Regions from separate parts of the Idiomarina sp. 29L genome, predicted to be linked through region 1. Evidence: predicted binding sites of a transcription regulator. Region 1 holds the regulator's gene; the other holds the start of a gene.
What was found. The regulator sigma-54, encoded in region 1, starts transcription at its own class of promoters, with help from an activator protein. The targets are predictions, from matches to a motif close to GTTGGCACGNNNNTNGNNT.
Positions count from the first base shown of each region.

Region 1 (8,447 bases):
GTCGCCTTCATTAACCCTATTTCTGCGGTCAACGCTGAGCCGGCCCGGCCGGCAAACAGTAGACCAGTAACAACCGGCCCTAATTCACGCAACAATGAGAGCGCCACCATTGGTCCTAGACTCTGTTCGGCACCGTAATCGACTAATATCGTATAACCCTGGAGTCCTAAAACCATGCCAATAAACAAGCCACTGACAATAATAATGACCATTGACAATACGCCAACGACATACATTTGCTTAATGAACAACGGCCAGGATTTGCGCGGTTGAGGCTTACCGATAATGGCGCTGACAAACATAGCTAAAGCAAAACCAATACCCGCCACGCTATCTAATACACGACGACCTATATTCTCTAAAAACTGGATCATTTATCGCCCCCCAGTAAGTCCGTCGTGAAGTCGTCATTGGAATAATGAAACGCCACAGGGCCATCTGCATTGCCTTGTAAAAACTGCTGAATAATATCGGTGTTGTTATTTCTCAGCTCGTCCGGCGTACCTTCACCAACAATTTTCTTATCCGCAATGACGTACGCATAATCAGCGATAGACAACACTTCTTTGACATCGTGAGAGACCACGATGGAGGTTAAACCTAAGGATTCATTCAGTGACTTAATCAGTTTCACGATCACGCCCATTGAAATGGGATCCTGCCCGGCGAAGGGCTCGTCGTACATAATTAATTCAGGGTCAAGAGCAATAGCCCGGGCCAGTGCCGCGCGTCGTGCCATCCCCCCGGATAACTCAGAGGGCATTAAATCTCTTGCTCCGCGCAACCCAACCGCTTCCAGTTTCATCAAAACAACACTGCGAATAATGTCTTCTGAAAGCTCGGTATGCTCACGCAAAGGGAAAGCAACATTGTCAAACACCGACATATCGGTAAACAACGCACCGCTTTGAAACAGCATGCTCATGCGTTTTCTAAGCTCATAAAGCTTGTCCCGGCTTAACTGGGGCACCTCTTCACCAGCCACTTTAATACTGCCTTTACTTGGCTTGAGCTGGCCGCCAATAAGTTTCAGCAGTGTAGTTTTGCCGATACCACTGGGGCCCATCACCGCTATCACTTTTCCTTTTGGCACGCTTAACGACAAACCTTTGTATAGCGGTCTGTTACCATGGCCAAAATGAACGTCTTTTAACTCAACTAACTGTGTCACACGCTTTCCTGTTTCTCTCGACCGCTAAGCTTCATTAAAGCTGAAGAGTATAACGGTTTCCGGTTACATCCTGCACCGTAATAATTGTTGCAAAGTTTATCAGTTACCGGTGTGGGTTTCCGTTAATTTATCGATTTGATTCAGTAAATATTCCGCAAATTGCTCTCTTTCAGTTACACACTGCTCGCATAAGTTCAATTGCTCGAACAATCGGGCGCCATGCACCGAGTAAAAAAGCATTCGTCCGACTTGCTCACCCAAATGCTGTTCCATCTGCTTTATGGTGTCGTTAACATGGCGCTTTAACGGTTCCAGCAATTCAGGGTTGCTCGCTGCAGCTGCCAGCATTCCACTTCCTAAACGGGCGCACTCAGCATCCGTATCCAAAGCGGCCAATAATATACTCTTGGGGGCTTTATTTGGGTCACTATCAAGACGCTTGAGATGCTCTTTTCTCAACGACTCAAAACGCTCAACACGACGCTGCAACATGGCTTGAAGCAAAGCGTCTTTATTGGCGAAGTGGTAAAGCAAACCGCCTTTACTGATACCGGTTTTCTGACTCAACGCATCAAACGTCAGGTGTGAAGCTCCCTCACTAGCAACTAAGCTATCCGCAGCATCCAAAATCAGCGCTTTGTTACTGGGGCGACCGACTTTGTTCTGAGAATCATTTTGGGTTTGCATACACAACACCTTTTCTAAACCGTCTGGTTGGTATAGTAATTAATTTTAGGCAAAATCGCAAGATTTCCGCCTTGGCGGTAGGCATAACCCAAACGAATAACGTATTATAGCCCCAGTAGACTTAAGATTGGGAAAAAGCAATGAAGCAAGTGACCCAGAACTTTCGCCAACTAGGGCAACAAGTCCTGGATATTGAGAAGCAAGCCATTGAAGGGCTTTATGAGTACCTCGATGATAACTTCGATGCGGCCTGTCAGACATTATTTAACTGCAAAGGCCGGGTTATTGTGACCGGTATGGGTAAATCAGGGCACATTGGCGGGAAAATAGCCGCCACATTGGCATCAACGGGAACACCATCGTTCTTCGTGCACCCAGGCGAAGCCAGTCACGGCGACTTAGGCATGGTTGCGGCTCAAGATGTGGTTATTGCTATTTCAAACAGTGGTGAAACGTCAGAGGTTCTGAACATTTTACCGGTGATTAAACGCCTTGGTGTGCCACTGATTGCCATGACAGGCAAGCCTGAATCCACTCTGGCTCGGCTTGCAGATACCCACGTGTGCATTGCGGTCGCTCAGGAAGCCTGTCCATTAGGTTTGGCGCCAACAGCGTCCACTACCGCAACATTGGTCATGGGAGACGCGTTAGCCGTCGCACTCCTAAATGCGCGAGGTTTTACCGCCGACGACTTTGCTTTGTCGCATCCAGGTGGCTCACTAGGAAAGCGCTTATTACTGCGCCTGCACGATATTATGCACACTGGCGAACGTATTCCACTGGTGTCAGAAACCGATATTATTCGTGACGCCTTATTGGAGATGTCTCGTAAAGGTCTGGGCATGACCGCAATTACAGATACTCACGGCCGATTAGCCGGCATTTTTACCGATGGTGATTTACGCCGTATTCTGGATAATCAGGTCGATGTGCACAGCACCTCTATTGCTGATGTGATGACGCGTTCATGCACGACCGCGAATGCGGATATGCTGGCTGCCGAAGCATTAAAACTAATGCAAGATCGCAAAATAAACGGACTGATTATTACCGACCATGAAGGTCGTCCTTGCGGCGCAATGAATATGCATGACTTACTGCAAGCGGGAGTTCTGTAACATGGAGTGTATTAATACCTGGTATGGGGACATTGAAAAGCAATTGTTTGAGCGCTTCTCAAAGGTTCGGCTGTTAATTCTCGACGTCGATGGTGTTTTTTCGGATGGTCGAATATACCTTGGCAACGATGGTGAAGAGCTGAAAGCTTTCCACACTCGGGACGGCTTTGGTATGAAAGCACTTAAGAATGCGGGCATACAGACAGCTGTCATCACCGGTCGCCAATCGAACATCGTTGAGCGTCGAATGCAGCATTTAGACGTGTCTGACATCTATCAGGGACAAGCCGACAAAACCCAGGCATATAATGAGCTTCTGACTCATCACGGCGTGAATGCTGAACAGACTGCCTATGTCGGAGACGACACACCCGATCTTCCGCTGATACAGCAAGCCGGCATTGGTGTTGCTGTAAAAGATGCACACCCTTCCATTCAACAGCAGGCTCAATACATTACCCGCTGTGCCGGTGGCTTTGGCGCGGTTCGTGAGGTGTGTGACTTGATTATGTTAAGTCAGGGACTTTTGCATGACGCCAAAGGAGCCAGTGTGTGAATTGGCGCATCGTCGGTATTATAGTTCTTCTGTTTGGTGCCGGACTATTGCTCGTTCTGCGCCCTTTTAGTGACGATGGCAGAGAAAGCGCTGCCACGGCGACCAAACTGATGCAGCCAGATTTTACCGCCTACGGACTTGAAACCAAAATATTTGAAAGTGATGGCGTCCTGGCGCATAAGATTCGCTCAGAAGAAATGGCTCATTACAACCAAATAGGTTTAACCGAGCTCAAGCAGCCTCAATACTCAATATTTTCGGAAGACGGCACAGAGACCTGGCAAGTCACCGCCGAGCAGGGTACCTTTTACGATGATAAAACGCTGATTCTGGAGCGTAGCGTTGAAATATTAGCATTGCAGGAAAGTTCTCCCATACAGCGCGTTATGACAGAATATCTGGTTATCGACTTAGCCAATGAATCAATGAGCACTGAATACCCGGTATTAATGCGAGGTCCGCAAGTGGAAGTTCGCGGAGATGGTTTAAGCGCCGACATGAGCGCAGAAATGATGGAGTTAAAACGACATGTTAAAACGGTTTTCCAGCCTAAGTCTTAGCTTTTTTGTGCTTATCGCATTGCCTTTGACGGCGATGGCGCAAGGAAAGGCTGACTTTAAAAAGCCGATGGAAGTCGAGTCAAGCCATGAGCAATTCGACATAAAAAACAATAAGTTAGTACTTACTGACAATGTTGTTATCCGTCAGGGCACACTACTTATTAAGGCGGACCGACTCGAAGCCTCTGCCAGCGAAAGCGGCGAGCAGGCGGACACCTTTATTGCAGAAGGTTCACCGGCAACCTACACGCAGACCCTGGAAAACGGCAACGATATTAGCGCTCAGGCAAATAAAATAACCTACTTCCAAGTCGAACAACGTCTCGAGCTCAGCGGGGACGCGAAAATCTCTCAGGGCACAAGCAGTTCAAGCGGTGATACGATCGTCTACGACTTAGCCGCACAGACGATCTCTGCAAGCAGCTCTGATGCCGATAACGGGCGCGTAATTACGATATTTACGCCGAAAACAAAAGACGACAAAACCGACAACGAGAACCCTTAATTATGGCCACCTTACGAGTCAAACATCTTGCCAAAAGCTTTAAGCGTCGTCAGGTTGTAAAGGACGTTAGCCTGGAGGTCAGTCAGGGCCAGATTATTGGGCTCTTAGGGCCCAATGGTGCGGGGAAAACAACGACGTTTTATATGATTGTCGGCTTAATCAACAGCGACAAAGGCCAGATTTTACTAGACAAAGACGACCTAACGTCTCTGCCAATGCATGAGCGTGCTCGCCGCGGAATTGGTTATCTACCGCAAGAAGCATCGATTTTCAGAAAGCTGACCGTGCGCGATAACCTGATGGCGATATTAGAAACCCGTAAAGAGCTTTCAGCGGACGCTCGCGAAGAACAGCTCGACTCGCTTCTTGAAGAGTTCAATATTGGTCATATTGCGAACAGTCTGGGGATGAGCTTATCCGGCGGTGAGAGACGTCGTGTCGAAATTGCCCGCGCCCTTGCCGCAGAGCCCACGTTTATTCTTCTGGATGAGCCCTTTGCAGGCGTCGACCCAATTTCGGTTATCGACATTAAGAAAATTGTTGAACATTTAAAGCAGCGTGGTATTGGTGTACTTATTACAGACCACAATGTCAGAGAAACCTTGTCCGTTTGTGAGCATGCGTACATTGTTAGTCACGGAGAACTTATTGCCAGCGGAGATGCAGAAAGTATATTATCGAATCAACAGGTTAAAGATGTTTACCTCGGTGAGCAGTTCACCCTTTAACGTGATACCGGGACGATAACCATGAGACAAAGTCTGCAGCTAAAAATTGGTCAGCAACTGACCATGACGCCTCAGTTACAACAAGCGATACGCTTGCTGCAGCTTTCTTCGCTCGACTTACAGGCTGAAATTCAGGACGCGCTGGACAATAACCCGTTACTGGAAGTTGAAAGCGAACAACCTCATGACGGTGACAGCACCGACTCCCCTCATTCGTCAAATAAAGACGACAGTCAGCGTGAAACCTCCGATGTTATAAAAACTCAGGAAATGCCAGAAGACCTCCCTGTGGACAGCACATGGGATGATACCTATTCATCGTCGACTCCTGCTACCGGAGCGGCCTCAAACGGCAAATCCTACGACGGTGACTATGAGGTGTACCAAGGCTCAACGAGCGAGTCTTTGCAAGACCATCTGATTTGGCAAATGCAACTGTCGCACTTTTCTGAAGAAGACACTGCGATTGGCGAAGCCATTATCGAAGCCATTGACGACAATGGTTATTTAACAACGAATATTGAAGACATTATTGAGTCTGTGCGCTTACCCGAGGTTGGCGAAGAAGAAGTCTGCATGGTACTCAAGCGCATCCAACACTTTGACCCAGTCGGTGTCGGCGCACGTACCGTCAGCGAGTGCCTGGCGATTCAATTACGACAACTGGACGACAGCACGCCGTTTAAGCTCGCTGCTATCACTCTGGTTAGCGAGCATATGGACTTGCTGGGCAACCGAGACTTCCGCAATATCCAGAAAAAGCTCAAATTAACCGAAAATGACTTACGTGAAGTCATGCGGCTGATTCAGCAAATGCACCCGCACCCGGGCGAACAAGTTGCTCAACAAGAAGTTGAGTACGTGATTCCTGACGTTGCGGTCATGAAAAAGAATGGTCGCTGGGTGGTCGAATTAAACCCGGATAGCGTACCTAAATTAAAGGTCAATGAAGAATACGCGGCACTGAGTAAAGCGGCGAAGTCCTCGGCAGACAGTCAGTACATTAAAAACCATACACAGGAAGCGCGTTGGTTTATTAAAAGTCTGGAGAGTCGCAATGAAACGCTGTTGAAAGTTGCCAACTGTATTGTTCAGCGCCAGCAGGGCTTTTTTGAGTACGGTGAAGAGGCCATGAAACCAATGGTACTCAATGATGTCGCTGAAGCCGTGGAAATGCATGAAAGCACCATTTCACGGGTAACAACGCAGAAGTTTCTGCACTGCCCACGAGGCATTTTTGAATTAAAATACTTTTTCTCTAGCCATGTCAGTACAGAAGGTGGAGGTGAGTGTTCAAGTACCGCAATACGTGCTTTAATTAAGAAGTTAGTCGCTGCAGAAAACCGTAGCAAACCATTAAGCGACAGCAAAATCGCTGAACTGATAGCCGAGCAAGGCATCAAAGTAGCGAGGAGGACAATTGCGAAGTATCGGGAATCACTGAATATTCCCTCATCGAGTCAACGCAAGAGTCTTTTATAACTTGTAAACTGCAGAAGGAAGACGTTATGCAAATTAATCTTACTGGTCATCATATCGATATCACTGAGTCTCTACGTGAGTATGTGGACACAAAATTTGCTAAGTTAGAGCGCCATTTTGACCATATCACCAACGTTCACGTCATCCTTAATGTTGAAAAAACGAATCAAAAAGCGGAAGCTACCGTGCACCTGAACGGCGGCGAGATTTTCGCTGACTCTGTTCACGATGATATGTACGCAGCCATTGATGGTTTAATCGATAAGCTTGACCGTCAGGTTATTAAACACAAAGAAAAAATGAAAAAGCATTAGTCCATGCAAATAAGTGAGTTGTTAAGCCCCGACTGCACCAGGTGTGCAGTCGAGGGTGCAAGTAAAAAGCGGTTATTAGAAACCATTAGCCAAATTGTCGCGCCAAAACTGTCAGGCATTACTCGTCATGACATTTTTGAAAGCTTGGTTAACCGTGAACGCTTAGGAAGTACCGGTATTGGTTTAGGTATTGCTATTCCTCATGGGCGACTCGCTAAAGCCAGCCATCCGGTTGCGGTGTTATTGACGTTAGACGAGCCAATCGAGTTTGACGCGATTGATAACCAACCTGTGGACATTATTTTTGCGCTGTTAGTGCCAGAGTCAGAGCATGAAAATCATTTGCAGACATTAGCAGCCGTTGCCCGTCGCATGAATGACAAAGACTGCACCCGCGCGCTTCGGAACGCTGAAAGTGACAACGCACTTTATCAATTATTTATTGGGGAAGGTGAAGATAAGCCATGCAACTGATTATTGTCAGTGGTCGCTCGGGATCGGGTAAAACTATCGCCCTTCGAGTACTCGAGGATCTTGGCTTTTACTGCGTCGACAACTTACCCATTAGCCTACTTCCCACGCTGGTTCATGCGGTCATGGAGCAGTATTCAAAAATTGCCATCAGCATTGACGTTAGAAACCTGCCCGAACATTCGGAAGAGCTGCTTGACTCGCTAAACTTTTTACCCAAAGGGGTTGAACCAGAAGTACTGTTCATTGATGCCGACGACAACACCTTACTGAAGCGCTTTGGTGAAACACGCCGTTTGCACCCGCTCTCACAAAAGGAGTTACCTTTAGTTGATGCGCTTCAGGCAGAACGGAAGTTGCTCGAACCAATTATGGAGCGCGCCACCTGGCGCCTGGACAGCAGCGACTTATCGTTACACCAGTTAAGTGAAGAAGTGCGCGAGCGTGTGCTCGGCCGAGCAGACAAAAAACTGATTATCGTTTTTCAGTCTTTTGGTTTTAAGTATGGACTGCCGAAAGACGCTGATTTTGTATTTGATGCACGCATATTACCAAACCCGCACTGGCAACCTGAACTGAAGTTGCTAACCGGCTTAGATGCAGACGTACAGCATTATTTTCGCCAACAGCCGTTGGTCACGAAGTTTGTCTATCAGCTCGAAAACTTTTTAGGCACTTGGCTGCCTCACTTTCAACGCAGTAACCGCAGCTATTTAACGATTGCGACAGGCTGTACTGGTGGGCAGCATCGCTCCGTTTATATTTCACAGCAGTTAGCGGAGCGCTTTGAACAAAAATCAGTGAAAGTTCAGGTTCGTCACCGGGAGTTAAAGCAGCATGAGTAAAGCTTGCAAG
Region 1 covers NZ_SDJS01000002.1:341,520-349,966, forward strand. Annotated here, with positions in the region: gene mlaE (lipid asymmetry maintenance ABC transporter permease subunit MlaE) at 1-374, opposite strand, end outside; gene mlaF (phospholipid ABC transporter ATP-binding protein MlaF) at 371-1,171, opposite strand; gene EST55_RS05275 (TetR/AcrR family transcriptional regulator) at 1,271-1,858, opposite strand; gene EST55_RS05280 (KpsF/GutQ family sugar-phosphate isomerase) at 1,999-2,976, shown strand; gene kdsC (3-deoxy-manno-octulosonate-8-phosphatase KdsC) at 2,978-3,532, shown strand; gene lptC (LPS export ABC transporter periplasmic protein LptC) at 3,529-4,092, shown strand; gene lptA (lipopolysaccharide transport periplasmic protein LptA) at 4,061-4,597, shown strand; gene lptB (LPS export ABC transporter ATP-binding protein) at 4,600-5,325, shown strand; gene EST55_RS05305 (RNA polymerase factor sigma-54) at 5,347-6,807, shown strand; gene hpf (ribosome hibernation promoting factor) at 6,834-7,121, shown strand; gene ptsN (PTS IIA-like nitrogen regulatory protein PtsN) at 7,125-7,595, shown strand; gene rapZ (RNase adapter RapZ) at 7,586-8,437, shown strand; gene EST55_RS05325 (HPr family phosphocarrier protein) at 8,430-8,447, shown strand, end outside.

Region 2 (8,447 bases), on a different contig from region 1:
GCTTTCTGTTAACTGTCGCTTATTAACTCTTAGGATACTGGCACTGGGGTCGAGTTGGTAGGAGGTTCCATCTTCCGCCTGAACCTCTTTTTGCAGATACTCTTTCAGGTTATCCTGAACGTCGTGGTTTTCTTTTTCTGCAGCATGCTGCACGCCGATAAGTTCATTGTCGGAAGCTTGTCCAAAGTGAACCTGATTACCTAACAATTCACTCAATTGCTTGGCCATCAACTTGACCAGCCTGTGAGCTTTCTCGGTGCCTATTTTTTGTTGAATGTCGTCGAAGTTTTTTAGGCGAATGTCAATAATATCAAACAGGGATTCATCACTTAAACGGGGGTTTTTAGACAAGCTTTTAAAATATCCTAGCAATGCTTTGATATTCGGCAGTCCCGTTTCTTGATGGCGGAACTTAGCGTGTTGTTCTCGGCGGAGAGTGGTTTTTAATGTGCTTGAGACCAAACCGGTGATAACCGGAACAAAGGTGCAACTCATCAGCAAAAAAAACCACCCAGTTGACACTAAGTTATCGCTGATGAATGGATAGGATAGAGCAAAAGGCCCCATGACTATCGCGACAATGGCCCCAAACAACAGCCCCACTCTAAAACCGAATAATAAACCGACGATAGCCAGCGGAATATAAATGAGTGAACTATAAATACTAGGTAACCCACCAGAGCTGATAACCAACCGAACTATCGCAGCGCTTAAAACCAGTAAAACGAAGCTCACGATAAAAACGCTTTCCGTTTGCATTCGCAATGCCCTAATCAACACCTTCTGAAAAAATCGGCTTATTTTTGAAAAGGTTACCATTATTCCTACTTATAATATCGTGTTATGTTAATAGGTTATTATCTCGCATTAGAGTGTGTTTAATGTTATCTACTGTCAAGTAGAGCTACTTTAGTCCCGATGGAGGGTATCGTGAGAGAGTCACTGGAAAGACGCTCATTTGTGCTAGCGCTGGCATTGGTAAGTGTTGCGTTCGCGCTAGTGTTGCAGCCGTTTTGGGGCGCCATCTTTTGGGCCTGCGCGGTTGCTGTTATTTTTTTCCCGTTACAGGAAAAGCTCAAAAGTGTGTTTGGCGACAAGCCGAACCGGGCGGCGTTAAGCACATTAATGGTCGCCTTGTTCATTGTTGTGTTGCCGGTTTTAGGCATTGCTTATTCGTTTGTTCAGGAAGGGCTAAGCTTTTATCAAAAGCTTGACTCAGGCAAGGTCAACCCGGGTGAGTTTTTCGAAGAAATTAGAACCGCATTTCCTTTTATTAATGACTTACTGGCTCAGTTTGATATTACGCCAGCCGACGTTAGAGAGCGCCTGTCATCATTTGCTGTGACGGCAAGCCGAATGTTGGCGGAGCAAGCACTTAGCATTGGGCAAAACACCTTCGCTTTTATTATGAGCGTCGCACTAATGCTGTATTTGACCTTCTTTTTGCTTCGCGACGGTAAGCAGTTGCTGCATGTCTTGATGAAGGCATTGCCACTGGGTGACGAACGTGAGCGCAAGCTATTTCAAAAGTTCGCGGAGGTCACCCGAGCCACCGTAAAAGGCAATATTGTTGTCGCTATGGTTCAGGGCGCATTAGGTGGGCTGATATTCTGGCTGCTTGGTATTCCCGGCCCTATTTTATGGGGCGTAGTGATGGCGTTCTTGTCATTAATACCGGCGGTAGGCGCGAGTTTGGTTTGGTTGCCGGTGTCGGTTTACTTGTTTGCAACCGGAAGCTGGATTGCGGGCGCTATTTTGGTGGCGTACGGTGCAATTGTTATTGGGTTGGCGGACAACGTACTGCGCCCTCTGTTGGTTGGTCGTGACACTAAGTTACCCGACTATTTGGTACTGTTCTCAACGCTGGGCGGCATTGCGCTGTTCGGTATCACCGGCTTTGTGCTGGGACCACTTATTGCTGCGCTATTCCTGGTGTTCTGGCAGCTGTTTATGACTGAGTTTAATACCTCGGATGTTTATGAGGACGACGAGCCGCAGCGTTAAAGCTGCGGTCTTAAGTATCCGTCGAGTTGCCCGTTTGGCGACAGTACCCACTGCCAAAGCTGAATGTCGCGGGCGCGAAAAGCGCCCGCACAGGAAAGCAGATAGTACTTCCACATACGATAAAACTCGTCGTCAAACTGTGCTTTCAGTTGAGGCCAGGCGGCATCGAAGTTCTCAAACCAGGCCATAAGGGTTTTGTCGTAATAAGCACCAAAGTTATGAAAGTCTTCGCAGACAAACTTCTGCTCCAACGCCTGACCAATTTGAGAAATCGAGGGAATTTCTCCGTTAGGGAATATGTACTTGCTAATCCATGGGTCGGCGGCGGTATCGCTGACATTTTTACCAATGGTATGTAGTAGGAAAAGGCCGTCCGGTTTGGTGCAGCGCAGAGCAACGTCCATATAGTCGTCGTAGTTTTTCTGACCAACGTGTTCAAACATACCCAGGCTAATCACCCGGTCAAATTGCTCGTTTAAGTCACGATAGTCCTGTAAACGGAACTCGACAGGTAGTCCTTCACAGCGTTTCTCGCCCAGTGCGACTTGCTCTTTGGATATAGTGACACCAACGCATTTTACGCCGTAATTTTCGGCGGCGTACTTCATAAAGCTGCCCCAACCACAGCCTATGTCTAGCACCGTCATGCCGGGCTTAAGCCCAAGCTTTTGACAGCAAAGCTCTAGCTTGTCACGTTGGGCATCGTCGACATTGTCGGCTTTTTCCCAGTAACCGCAGGTGTAGACCATATTCTCATCAAGCATTGCCTGATACAGATCGTTGCCCATGTCATAGTGATGCTGACCCACTTTCCATGCGCGTGATTTGTCCTGCAAATTAAACAAACGACTTTTTAGTGAGTGAAAAATAAGGCGAGCCGGGTTTACTTCGTCCTGAATGCCGGAACGCAGTAGTTTAAAAAAGAACTGATCAAGAGACTCGGCGTCCCACAGGCGAGCCATGTAAGACTCGCCGAGTCCCAGGTTCCCACGAGACAAAGCCTCATCAAAAACAGACTCGTCATGAACTTGCATATCCCAGGCCCGGTTTCCGTTAATGCGAATATCGGCCTTGGCTAATAATTCCTCAACATACGCTTTGGACGTTGCCATAACATTTGGTCCATTCTTTACAGAAATGTCGCATTAACTTAACAGGAAGCTATAACCCTGACAATGACTACTCATTGTCCCTCGGGGGAACGAATAAACTCCGGATAAGCCTCTACACCGCAGTCAACTTTGTCGAGCCCTGAATATTCCTCTTCTTTCGTTACTCTTATACCTAGAGTCACTTTCAGTAAGCCCCAAACCAGGAGACTGGTCAGAAAACCCCAGGCGAGAATGATCGATAGACCGATAAACTGTGTCAGGAATGCTGCGCTTGAATCACTCAGCGGCACCACAAGCGTACCGAATATACCGATAACGCCGTGAACGGATATCGCTCCAACGGGATCATCGATGTGCAGTTTATCTAAGACGATAATTGACAGAACAACGATAATACCGGCGACGAGACCAATAGTTGCCGCTAACCAACTCGGCGGTGTTACTGGTTGCGCCGTAATAGCGACCAACCCTGCCAGTGTGCCGTTTAAAATCATGGTCAGGTCAGCTTTTTTAAAAAACACTTTGGTAAAAGCATAAGCGGCAACCGTTCCCCCGGCAGCGGATATGTTGGTGTTGACGAAAGCAGATGCAATGGCGTTGGCGTCATTGACCGAACTTAACGCTAACTGTGAACCGCCATTAAAGCCGAACCAGCCGAACCATAGAATCAACGTACCTAATGTCGCTAATGGCATATTCGCGCCGGGAATAGCCATGACCGCGCCGCTTCGAGAGTATTTGCCAAGTCTCGGGCCAAGCAGCAGAACCGCAGCAAAAGCGGCAGATGCTCCGGTTAAATGAACAATGCTTGAGCCGGCAAAGTCGACAAAGCCAAGCTCTGCCAAGAAACCGCCACCCCAACTCCAGGCACCTTGTACAGGGTATATTAGGGCGCTTAATGCAATACAAAAAATTAAGAAGCTATTGAGTTTCATACGCTCTGCTACAACGCCTGAAACAATAGACATTGCGGTGGCAACAAACACCATTTGAAAAAAGAAGCCGGCATCGGCTGAATGGGTAGTAGGCGCTGCATCCGGGTACATGACCGAGTAACCAATAAATAGGTAACTAAGGCAGGCTAATGCATACAAGGTGATGTTTTTGGTGAGTATTTCTGTCGTGTTTTTAGCTCTTACCAGGCCGGCTTCGAGCATTGAAAAGCCTGCTGCCATCCACATAACCAAGGCGCCGGAGATGAGCAAAAAGAAGGTATCTAAAACAAAGGGAAGCTGAGCCAGTTGCTGCTGATAATCCATAATAGGTTCCTCTTATAAAGCGTGTTCGTCAGTTTCACCCGTTCGGATGCGTATACATTGCTCCAGCGGTGTGACAAAAATTTTGCCGTCACCAATAGTTCCGGTTTGGGCGGCGGCTTGAATAACTTCTAATGCACGATCGAGCTGGGCTTCGGTGACCGCAATTTCGATACGAATTTTAGGCAGGAAATCAACAGTGTATTCGGCACCGCGGTAAAGTTCGGTATGCCCCTTCTGGCGACCGACGCCTCTGACTTCAGACACGGTCAGCCCTCGGCATCCTATTTCGAATAGGGACTCTTTAACGTCGTCTAGTTTATAAGGCTTAATGAGTGCAATGATCATTTTCATGAGCTTTACCTTGTTAAATAAATGTTGTTACCTCCTATTCACGAACCATGCCAAAAGTTAAGTTATTGATAATATTAAATAATTTTATTTTTATGATCGTTTCCGACCGGGAATGTGCACTATGCCAGTGCACTGCACCAAAAAGTTCTGTTGATGCAGTGCGCTCAGAAGAGATACTATTTACCAACACTATTGAATGATTACAGGGTTTAGCCATGCTGGTAGGTGAACGTCAGAGTGACTTAATTGGACAGACCGATTTGTTGCGTATTCCGTCGTTATCGGACTTGACCGGTTGCGATATATTCGTGAAATGCGAGTTTCAAAACCCGGGCGGTTCGATTAAGGATCGCGCGGCTAAGCAACTTATCGAAGATGCCATGGAGCGAGGCGAACTCAAGCCCGGTATGACGGTGGTTGAGGGCACTGCGGGAAATACAGGCATTGGCCTGGCAGTGGTTGCCAAAGCATACGGCTTAAACATGCTGGCAGTGATGCCGAATGACCAGACGCCGGAAAAAGAGCGAATGATACGTTTGCATGGCGGTGAGCTTATGGCGGTTGACCCAGTGCCGTTTAAAAATGAAAACCACTTTTACCATACGGCGCGCCGGTTAGCAGAAGAGCGCGATGATTGCTGGTGGGCGAATCAGTTTGAAAATACCAGTAACGCACGGGCGCATTACCTGCACACCGCGCCCGAAATTTGGGAACAAATGAACGGTAATATCGACGTTTTTGTGTCGGTGGCAGGTACGGGCGGTACTATTGGCGGTAACTCTAAGTTTTTCAAAGAGCAGGACTCAAACATTGACGTGTGGCTGGCAGACCCTGACGGCTCGGGCATTTATGAGTTTTTGAAAACCGGCGAGTATGTGTCGCACGGTGGGTCGATGACCGAAGGTATTGGCATTATGCGTTTGGTCGAAAACTTTAAGCAGGCCCAAATAGATCATGCGGTTAACTTACCGGATCAGGACTTAGTGACTATTTCCCGCTATGTGCGGGACAAAGACGGTATTGTGCTCGGCAGCAGCTCTGCATTGAACGTGGCGGCTGCTCTGGCGGCGGCGCTTAGAAAAGGAGCGGGGCAGCGCATTGTCACCTTCGCTTGTGACTTAGGAGAGCGATCGGCCAGTAAGCTTTATAACCCTGAATACTTGCGTGGTCGGGAATTAAACCCGGAACCTGAAGCAATAGAAACACTGTTTGAGCGTTACCGCTCGCTGGGCGATAAGGTGTTAGATGTGAGTTGGAACAATGACTAAAAATATCGCTCTAGCGGCAGCACTGTTCAGTGTCGTGATATTGCCGTTAAAGGCAGAGGAAATACCGCAAGAAGGCTCATTATCGAACCTTAAAGTTCCACAGTTTCTAGACATAGCGCACCGGGGGGCCTCAGGATATGTGCCTGAGCATTCGCAAGCCAGTACCGTGATGGCTCATGCAATGGGTGCAGATTACATCGAACAAGACATACAATTGACCAGGGACAGTGTTCCTGTGGTTTTGCATGACGAAGTGCTTGATTATATTACTGATGTCTCTCAAGTTTTTCCGGAGAAACACCGACCGGACGGACATTATTATGTGGTGGATTTTTCGCTTGGAGAATTAAAGCAGCTGTCAATAACGCCTCGTCATAAAGACTATGAACTGGTTTACCCGAACCGCTTCTCTAATAACGATGTTCGCTTTCCGGTTCAAACGTTAGACGAGCAATTGAAACTCATTCATGAACTGAACCGTACACGCGGCAAGAGTACCGGCGTCTATGTTGAAATAAAATCGCCACGCTGGTATCTACAACAAGGGTACGACTCAACAGCCGCTGTTATGTCAGTATTGGCACAAAACGGTTATCACGACACCATGGCAACGCCCATCTTTTTGCAATCGTTTGATCCGGAAGTGCTACGCCGTTTGAAACGAGAATATAACTGGGAGCAACCGCTCATACAGCTTATTGGCGATAACGAATGGGGCATGAGTGATGTCGATTATAGCTCGATGCGCACCAGTGCCGGTCTGGAAGCGGTGAAATCTTATGCCGAAGGGATTGGTCTTTGGTTGAATCATGTGCTGGAAGGCGTTAACGAGGGACAGCCAAAGTGGTCGCCGGTGTTAGATACTGCGGATAATAAAGGCCTGGACGTGCACGTGTATACGTTGCGCGCGGACGACTTACCTGAGGGGGTCGAGTCTCACTCACAATTACGTCAATGGCTAAAAACGGCGGGTGCAGAAGGCGTTTTTACGGACTTCCCGGATCAAAAGTAAAACGCATTTTTAAGCCATCGGAGCCATCGTCGTAATAGCTCGCAAGCACATCAACCGTTTCAAAGCCGCAATCCTGATACCAGGCAATAGCGGCCTTATTGTCAGACTTGACCTCCAGTGAAACGGCTTTCGCTTTGGTTTTTCGTGCGCACGCAATCAACTCATTCATGAGCTTTTGACCAATGCCTTTGCCTCGTGCGTTGGGTGCAACAGCAATGGAGTAAAGCCGCCAAACCGGGCTATTCTTACGCGTAAGTACTAATGCATACCCGAGCAGTTTTTCACCATCCCGCACCACCCAACAGTGAGCCGTTGCTGAGTCAATTAAATGCTTAAAGCTGCGGCGACTGATGCAGCTGTAGTCAAAAGTCGCGCGCTCCAAGCGAACTAATTCATCGAGGTCTGAAGGCTTAGCCAACTCAACGTATACATTCACTGTGGGTTACCTGATCTTACTTACGCTCGTCTAGCCTGCGGTTAAAGTCCGCCATAATGAGACGATAAAGCTCATACCCCAGGTGCAGATCTTCCACGCCGTATTCAATGGACGGGTTATCGTTAATCTCTATTACCACGGGGCCGCGCTCGGTTTGTTTAATATCGACACCGTATAGACCGTCACCAATAAGTCTGGTCGCCTGCAATGCCAGACGAACCACGTCTTTAGGCGCCTGGTGGACGCCAAGCGTTGTAAAAGAGCCGCTTTTCGCGCGAGAAGAGGACTCTTTATGGTTGTATATTTGCCAGTGATTTCGTGCCATAAAGTACTGACAGGCATAGATAGGCCGATTATTCAGCACGCCAATACGCCAGTCGTATTCTGTTTTAATAAACTCTTGTGCCAGCAAAATAGTGGACTGTTCGAATAAGCCTTCAGTGATAGACTGCAATTGCTCCAGGTTCTCTGCTTTTTCAACACCCACTGAAAATGACCCGTCAGGAATTTTGAGCACGACGGGGTAACCGAGATTGTCACCAATCGCTTTGTAATCAATGGCTGACTGACTGAGCAACAGCTTGGTTTTTGGTGTGGCGACGTTGTGTTTGTCTAGCAACTCTTTCAGAAACACTTTATTCGCACACTGAACAATGTCACCCGGATGGTCAATGACCACCATGCCATTGGCTTCCGCCTTTTTGGCGAAGTGGTAGGTGTAATGGTTAATCCGCGTCGTTTCACGTATAAACAAGGCGTCAAATTCCAGCAAGCGGTTAAAATCGTCTGCGGTAATTAATTCAGCATCGATATCGGCTTCTTTCGCCGCCTTAATGAATTGACTCAGAGCGCGCTTGTCGGAAGTGGGAATAGCCTCTTCCGGATTATGCAATATTGCCAAGTCAAAACGCAGCTCTTTGCGTGAACGCGCTTTACGCCAAACACGTTTACTGAACTGGTCTAACGCATTGCCAAAGAAGCTTTGTTCTTCGTCATTGAGCTCGT
Region 2 covers NZ_SDJS01000003.1:246,543-254,989, reverse strand. Annotated here, with positions in the region: gene EST55_RS08620 (EAL domain-containing protein) at 1-759, opposite strand, end outside; gene EST55_RS08615 (AI-2E family transporter) at 931-2,004, shown strand; gene cfa (cyclopropane fatty acyl phospholipid synthase) at 2,001-3,116, opposite strand; gene EST55_RS08605 (ammonium transporter) at 3,188-4,375, opposite strand; gene EST55_RS08600 (P-II family nitrogen regulator) at 4,388-4,726, opposite strand; gene EST55_RS08595 (cysteine synthase A) at 4,942-5,994, shown strand; gene glpQ (glycerophosphodiester phosphodiesterase) at 5,987-7,006, shown strand; gene EST55_RS08585 (N-acetyltransferase) at 6,981-7,442, opposite strand; gene EST55_RS08580 (RimK family protein) at 7,459-8,447, opposite strand, start outside.
Region 2: EST55_RS08600 (P-II family nitrogen regulator) is a predicted target of sigma-54. The motif match lies at 4,763-4,781, and genes of this name have one in related genera.